Regions from separate parts of the Mycolicibacterium grossiae genome, predicted to be linked through region 1. Evidence: predicted binding sites of a transcription regulator. Region 1 holds the regulator's gene; each other region holds the start of a gene.
The links. Region 1 encodes LexA, which represses DNA repair genes until DNA is damaged. Its sites were predicted from a motif close to CGAACANNTGTTCG; they were not measured.
Positions count from the first base shown of each region.

Region 2: FZ046_RS26050 (HNH endonuclease signature motif containing protein) is a predicted target of LexA. The motif match lies at 1,162-1,175, and genes of this name have one in related genera.
Region 3: FZ046_RS20545 (HNH endonuclease signature motif containing protein) is a predicted target of LexA. The motif match lies at 863-876, and genes of this name have one in related genera.

Region 1 covers NZ_CP043474.1:3,538,728-3,540,989, forward strand. The annotation lists gene FZ046_RS17040 (LGFP repeat-containing protein) at 1-825, shown strand, start outside; gene lexA (transcriptional repressor LexA) at 831-1,532, opposite strand; gene FZ046_RS17050 (LysM peptidoglycan-binding domain-containing protein) at 1,744-2,190, shown strand.
Region 2 covers NZ_CP043474.1:5,460,847-5,463,108, forward strand. The annotation lists gene FZ046_RS26050 (HNH endonuclease signature motif containing protein) at 1-1,157, opposite strand, end outside; gene FZ046_RS27575 (hypothetical protein) at 1,333-1,500, opposite strand; gene FZ046_RS26055 (hypothetical protein) at 1,615-2,043, opposite strand; gene mshB (N-acetyl-1-D-myo-inositol-2-amino-2-deoxy-alpha-D-glucopyranoside deacetylase) at 2,155-2,262, opposite strand, start outside.
Region 3 covers NZ_CP043474.1:4,267,830-4,270,091, reverse strand. The annotation lists gene FZ046_RS20545 (HNH endonuclease signature motif containing protein) at 1-854, opposite strand, end outside; gene FZ046_RS20540 (nitroreductase family protein) at 986-1,648, opposite strand; gene FZ046_RS20535 (VOC family protein) at 1,651-2,064, opposite strand; gene FZ046_RS20530 (hypothetical protein) at 2,195-2,262, shown strand, end outside.

The DNA of each region.
Region 1 (2,262 bases):
GAGTCCCCGGCCGGGACCGACCAGCCACCGTTCGTGCCGTTGAGCGCATGGGCCATGCCCGGTGAGGGCTCCGACGGCCCGGCCGGCGTACCCGCAGCCGGGCCGGCGCCGGCGCCGGGTGCTTCCGCGGTACCGGACATCGGTCCCGAGGCGAACCTCGACGAGGACCAGGACGCGATCGACACCGCACCGACGCGGGTGGTCTCCGAGGACGCCATACCCGGGAACGAGGTGTCCGGAGATGCGGCGTCCCCCGGCGAAGGGTCCGATCGCGGGCCGGCCGATCGCGGGGCGGCCGACGAGCCGGCGACCGCGGCGTTCGACGAGCTGTTCGGCGGCCGTTCGGAGACCGGTCGGCACGCGGGTAGCGACCCGACCGACGGACCCCTGACGCCCGCCGTAGACCGCGAGGACGAGGCTGCCGACGCGTACGGCCTCGGCGATGACTTCGACGATGGCTTCGGTGACGACGTCCATGACGGCGATCCCGCGCGCGACGAGTTCGACGACCCGGTGTTCGAGGACGCGTTCGCCGCGCCGGTGGCAGGAGCGGCGGCCTCGGCAGCGGCCGATCCGGAGCCGTCGAGCGGCCCGCCCAGCGGTCGGCATGCGGCCATCCAGCTCGACGACACCGCACCGAGTCAGACGTCGCTGCGCCTGGCGCAGGGGGACCCGTACACCGCACCGGCGGGCTACCCGATCAAGGCCGACACCAAGACGGGGCTCTACTGGCTGCCCACCAGCGTGCAGTACGACCGCGTGCGTGCCGAGATCTGGTTCGCCAGTGAGGAGTTCGCGCTGACGAACGGCTTCGTCAGGGGCTAGCGCCGTCAGACCTTGCGGATGACGGTGACGACCTTGCCGAGGATCGCGGCGTCGTTGCCCGGGATCGGATCGAACGCCGGGTTGTGCGGCATCAGCCACACCTGGCCGCGCGTGCGCTTGAACGTCTTGACCGTGGCCTCGCCGTCGATCATGGCGGCCACGATGTCGCCGTTGTCCGCGACGTTCTGCTGCCGGACGACCACCCAGTCGCCGTCGCAGATCGCCGCGTCCACCATCGATTCGCCGACGACCTTGAGCAGGAATAGCGAGCCCTCGCCGACCAGTTCGCGGGGCAGCGGAAAGACGTCCTCGACGGCCTCCTCGGCCAGGATGGGACCACCCGCGGCGATTCGACCCAGCACGGGGACGAAGGTGGGCTCGGGAAGGGCGTCGGAGCCGGCGACGTCGGTCGCGACGATCGGCGTGACGGCATCGTCGGCGCCGCGGACGTCCACGGCGCGTGGGCGGTTGGGGTCGCGCCGCAGATAGCCCTTGCGTTCGAGGGTGCGCAGCTGATGGGCCACCGAGGACGTGGACGTGAGTCCCACGGCGTCGCCGATCTCGCGGATGCTCGGCGGATAGCCGCGGGTGGTCACCGAGGTGCGGATGACCTCGAGGATGGTGCGCTGTCGTTCGGTCAGTCCGGCGTCGTTGCCGGCGGGACGACGTGCGTCCGCGCCGTTCGGCGTGTCGCTGCTGTCACTCATGGCGCCGAATGTAGTCCGAGACCGTTCGAGAATCAAACATGTGTTCGACGCGTGTCGCGGTCGCCGGGGCGTGTCGGTGGCCCCGGATATCGTCGGCAACGATTCGATCACGTGTTCTATTCATCGAACACGTGATCGAGTACATTTCGAACACACAGGCGAACGACCGTTTCCGGAAAGACCGGAAACGCCCGAACCGAAAGGCCTCGCGATGACGATCATCACCCGGGACTACCCCACCGAACTGGTCGCCCGTCCGGTGCGTCCGCGTCCCGCGGCCCGCCGGTCGCCGCAGCGCCGTCGGCCGGCCGCCGCACCGCTGCGCTACTCCGGCACCGGTGTCCTGATGTCGCGGGCTTCGCACCGGCGCAAGCCGATCACGCCGGTCACCACGGTGCTGCTGGCGTTGGTCGCGGCGGGAATCACGGTGTGGCTCGGCCTGGTCGCGCAGTTCGGCGCCGCACCGGAGACGCCGGCGCCGGTGCCCGGGGAGCTGGCCGTGGTCCAGGTCCAGACGGGGGAGTCGCTGCAGCAGCTCGCCGCTCGCATCGCGCCCGACGCCCCGGTCGGCCCGACGGTCGAGCGGATCCGCGAACTGAACGAGCTGGACACCGCGGGTGTCGCGGCCGGGCAGACGCTCATCGCCCCGGTCGGCTGACCCGCCGCCATGCGCCGTGAGACACCCTGCCGTCCCTCGGTACGCTCGTATGGGGCCGGAACATTCCGGTCT
Region 2 (2,262 bases), 1.9 Mb from region 1:
AACCAGTCGGCGGTGGCGTGGTGGGCTTGGCAGTCGTAGGCGGGGGCGGTGCAGCCGGGTTTGGTGCAGCCGCCGTCGCGGGCGATGAGCATCAGTCGTTGGGCGGGTGAGGCGGTGCGGCGGCTGCGGAACAGGTTGAGTGCGGCGCCGGTGGTGTGGTCGAAGACTGCGAGGTAGTGGTGGGCGTGGCTGGCCAGGCGCAGGACGTCGGCGATGGGCAGGGTGGATCCGCCGGCGGTGACGGCGATCCCGGCGGCGTGGCGCAGGTCTTGCAGGGTGGTGCGCACGATGATGGTGGCGGGTAGCCCGTTGTGCTGCCCGAGTTCGCCGCTGGTCAGGACGGCGCGGCCGATGGCGTGGAGGGCGTCGTGGCGGCGTTGGGAGACGGTGCGGGTGTCGGTGTCGAGGTGGGCTTGGCTGGGGGTGCCGCTGGTGCACGGGTCGGGGTGATCGGGGTGGCACATGCCTGGGGCGGCCCAGCGGGCGAAGACGGCTTCCAGGGTGGCCCAGGCGGTGGGGGTGAGGCAGGCGGTGAGGTCGACCATGCCGTCGGGGCGTTGGCGGTAGGACAGGCGGCGTTGGCGGTGGCGGTCGGTGTCGTCGGGGGCGGCGCCGTCGGGGTCGAGCAGAGCGAGTAGGCGGGCGGCGACGTGGTCGAGTTCGTCGGGGGCGATGCCGGCGGCGATGCGGACCAGGTCGGTTTCGGCGGCGGTGCGGGTGGGGGCGTCGACCGCGGCGGGTAGGCGGGTCATGGTCTTGCGGATGACCTCGACGTGCTCGGGGTTGAGCACACCGTCGGCTTGGGCGGCGGCGGTGCGGGCTAGGACGGGTTCGAGGGGGTCGCCGGTGAGGGCGCGCCGCGGGCCGAGCAGGGCGGCGTCGCGTAGGCGTCGGCCGGCCTCGGGGCGGCTGATCCGCAGCCGAGTGGCCAGCACGTCGCGCCAGGACTTCGCGCCCAGATCGGTCGCGGTGGCCTGGGATTGCAGGGCGGTCAGCAGGCGGTGCTGCTGGGCGGGCAGCCGGCGGGTCAGGTCCTCGAGGTCGTCGAGGACGGTGAGCACTTCGGTCGCGGTCAGCTCCGAGGGGTCGCACGCGGCCAGCGCGGCGTGCGCGGTGCGCAACGCCGTGAGCGCGTCGGTGACGTCCCCCATCCCCATGAGTCGAACATACGTTCGCATCTTAAGGGTTTGGCGACGCCGATCATGAGACGTCTCTGAGAAGTCGAGCGACAATCAGAACGGTTGCGCGACAACGACAACCGCACACGAGAACCACATCCGCATACGACGAAGGGCGCCCGCCGACCGGCGAGCGCCCTTCCGTCGAACTGCGTCAGCGGCCGTTGCCCACGGTCGAGGTGACCGAACCGACGGACGCCTGCTGGTGGATGTCCTGCACCCAATTGTGGTGTGCCACATCCGCATTGGCGGTACCCGCGAGCCCCAGGACGGCGGCGGCGAAACCGGCGGCGATGACGCTGGTGATGGTGGTCTTCTTCATGATCTCTGCCCTCTCCTCGAACCGCTGCTGCGGTGGTCTGCACGGTAGAACCGGCAGGTCAAGGGAAACATTTCCGTTGGCAGTGATTGACCGACGAGTGGCAGGAATCGATCGTCAGGCGCGCTGGGACGTCCTGCGGAGCAGTAGCGCGAGGGGCGGCGCCGCGCCGAGCACCATCAGGACGATCGGCCCGAGCTGCATGACGCCGGGCCCGCCGAACACGATGTCGTCACCCGGTCCACCGACGGTCAGCACCACCACGGTCGCGAGCCACGTCCACAACGGCAGCGCAGCCATCCGGTTCGACGACGCCCACTGCGACGCCGCCCAGACCAGCGCGGCATTCACCAGACCGCTGAGCAACCCGCTGACGGGCAGCGGGATCGACCCGACGTAGAGCGGAAGGAAGAAGGCACCCGCCACTGCGGAGAGCACACCGTCGATCGCGAGCAGGCCGAGGAGGACCGGCCGCTGCCGGCCCGAAGTCGCGGCGGTCAGGTCGGGATGCTGTCGAGCAGCGCGACGAGCGAGCCGGCCACCCACTGGAAGTTGTCCAGACGGTCCTGCCAGTGCTGCAGGTTGGGATCCAGGTCTGGGTCCATCGTCGCCCCTTCCGCGTGCGCGTCGTCCGCAGCTTACCCCCGACGGCTGCGGCTATCCCAGATTCACCCCGGACAGCAGATCGCCTTCCCACCCCCGGTCGTCCCGCTCCCCCGGTGTCCCCGCGGCCAGGACGAAGTGCTCGGTGTGCAGGACGGGCTG
Region 3 (2,262 bases), 730 kb from region 1:
GCAGGCGCAGACGCAGACGCAGACGCGGGGGCAGGCAGTGGCTCCGGCGTGGGTGTCTCGTCGAGGGCGTCGGCGTGGGCGATGACGTGGATGACCACCCCACCCCCAGCGGGCCGGGTGGCGGCCGCGCAGTCGGGGTGCTCGCACAGGCAGGGCAACCGGTCCCACCCGAACCCCAACGCCCCCAGCGCCGCGCCACGGCGCTGATCCAGCGTGCGGGGATCGCGCGGGCACACCGTGCGCGCCAGCCGATCCACCCGCGCATCGAACGCCGCCCCGTCAGCGGCGTCGACGGTCGCGTCCACGTAGGCCACCCCGTTGGCGGTGTCGGTGTACACGCTCACCCGCGTGCCGCGGGCGGCGTCCTGGGTCCGCCGCACCGCATACGGATCGTGACGCAACACCAGGGCATCGATGTCGCGCTCGGTCTGCTCCACCGACTTCGCGCCCCACCCGGCCAACTCGGCGGCCAACTCCGCGTCGATGGCCCGCACCGCCGCCGCGTCGGTCACCAACGCCGTGCGCGTGCAGATCGCCCGCACCAACGGATACGAGAGCAAGCCCTCGGCGAACAGCGCCCCCACCTTCGGCAACCGCTCCCGCAACGTCACCGCCGTGGTCAACAATCCCGACGCCCGCCCCGCAGTCAGGCACTGAGCCGCGCCGATCTGCGCGCACACCGACGACCAGTTGTCACACCGCCACTGCTCGCGTGCCGCCGACCCCGACACCGCATACGCCCGGTCGAGCAGATCGGCCATCGACGCCAACCGCGCCGCACACACCGCGTTCTCCAACCGCGCCTGCGCCCGCAACCGCTCCCCCACACCCCGGGCGGCAGCCACCTCAGCCACCAACGCATCGAACACACATTCGACGGTAGTCGCCACCACCGAGCACCGCCGCAACCACGAACCCGCCTGGGGATGAACACACCACTGTGCACAACCCCTGCACCAACACCCAAAAACGTCAGTGCCCCGTGCTAGGTCCCGTGCGCCGGGCCTTCGGTGATGCCGGGCGCCGGTGCGTCCCAGTGGTCGGCGTTCACCGCGTCCTGCCACGGACGGCGGCGCACCGGCCCGTGCCGACCCTTCGGCCACCCGAGGACGACGTGCCCGGCCAGGAACCAGTCCTCCGGCACTCCGACGGCGTTGCGCAGCAACGTCTCTCCGCCGTAGGAGGCCCAGCTGGTCAGGCAGGCGCCCAGGCCCTGAGCGCGAGCGGCCAGGAGGAAGTTCTGCATCGCCGGGAAGATGGAACCGCCGAGCAACGCGTCAGACGCCAGCCGCAGCCGCTGCTGTACGAACAGCACCGAGGTGAACTCGGCTGCGCGGTCGTGCAATTCGTAGGTGGCCCGGTTGTCCCGGGCCCGCCGGGAGTGGTCGTCGGGTGCCGGACGGGTCATCCGGTACGCCTCCTCGATCACCGTCAGTGCCTGCGTGGCCGCCTGGCCGACGACGGCCCGCTGCTCGGGGGAACGCAACACGACGAACCGCCAGGCCTGCGCGTTGGCTCCCGACGGCGCCCACGTCGCGGCCTCGATGCACCGCGCCAGCGCGGCGTCGGGCACCGGCTCGTCGGTGAAGCGGCGGATGGTGCGCGCCGTCGACATGACCTCCCACAGGTCGTTGCTGACGGCCGCCATCGTCACAGCGTCCCGAACAACTCGATCGCATTGCCGTCCGGATCGGCGATGAACATCCAGCCCATTCCCGGCACCGGTTCGAACTCCGTCGGCGGTTCCACGATCGGGTAGCCGGCCTCCTCGACGAGTTCCGCGGCGCGGCGCAGCCCGGTGATCCCGAGGGTGACGTAACGCAGCCCCGCCTGCGCCTTTCCGCCGCCGGGCACGGCCGGTGCGGCAGGCGGCGTGTGGTAGGTGACCAGCTTGAGGATGCTGCCGCCGAAGACGTAGCGCCGCTGCGAGCCCTCGGCGAACTCGATCTCGCCCTGGAACTCCAGACCGAGGAAGCCCTCGTAGAAGGCGATCATCGCGTCGAGGTTGGTGGTGACCAACCCGATCTCCACGGTCGGGCTCAGCAGGTCCAGCTTCACGGTCACCTCGGCATCGTCGGCGGGCGGGCGTCCCGCGCAGCCTAGCCGTTCGGCTGGTCGGCGCGGCGCGCACAACGGCACGTCCGGATCGCGGGCGTCGTATCCTCAGCCCGCGGCGACGACGGGGAGACCACCGATGCAGACGTTCTGGCGGTACGTGCGGATCCAGGCGTTCGTGTTCGTCTGCGGCATCGTCGGGCCGAT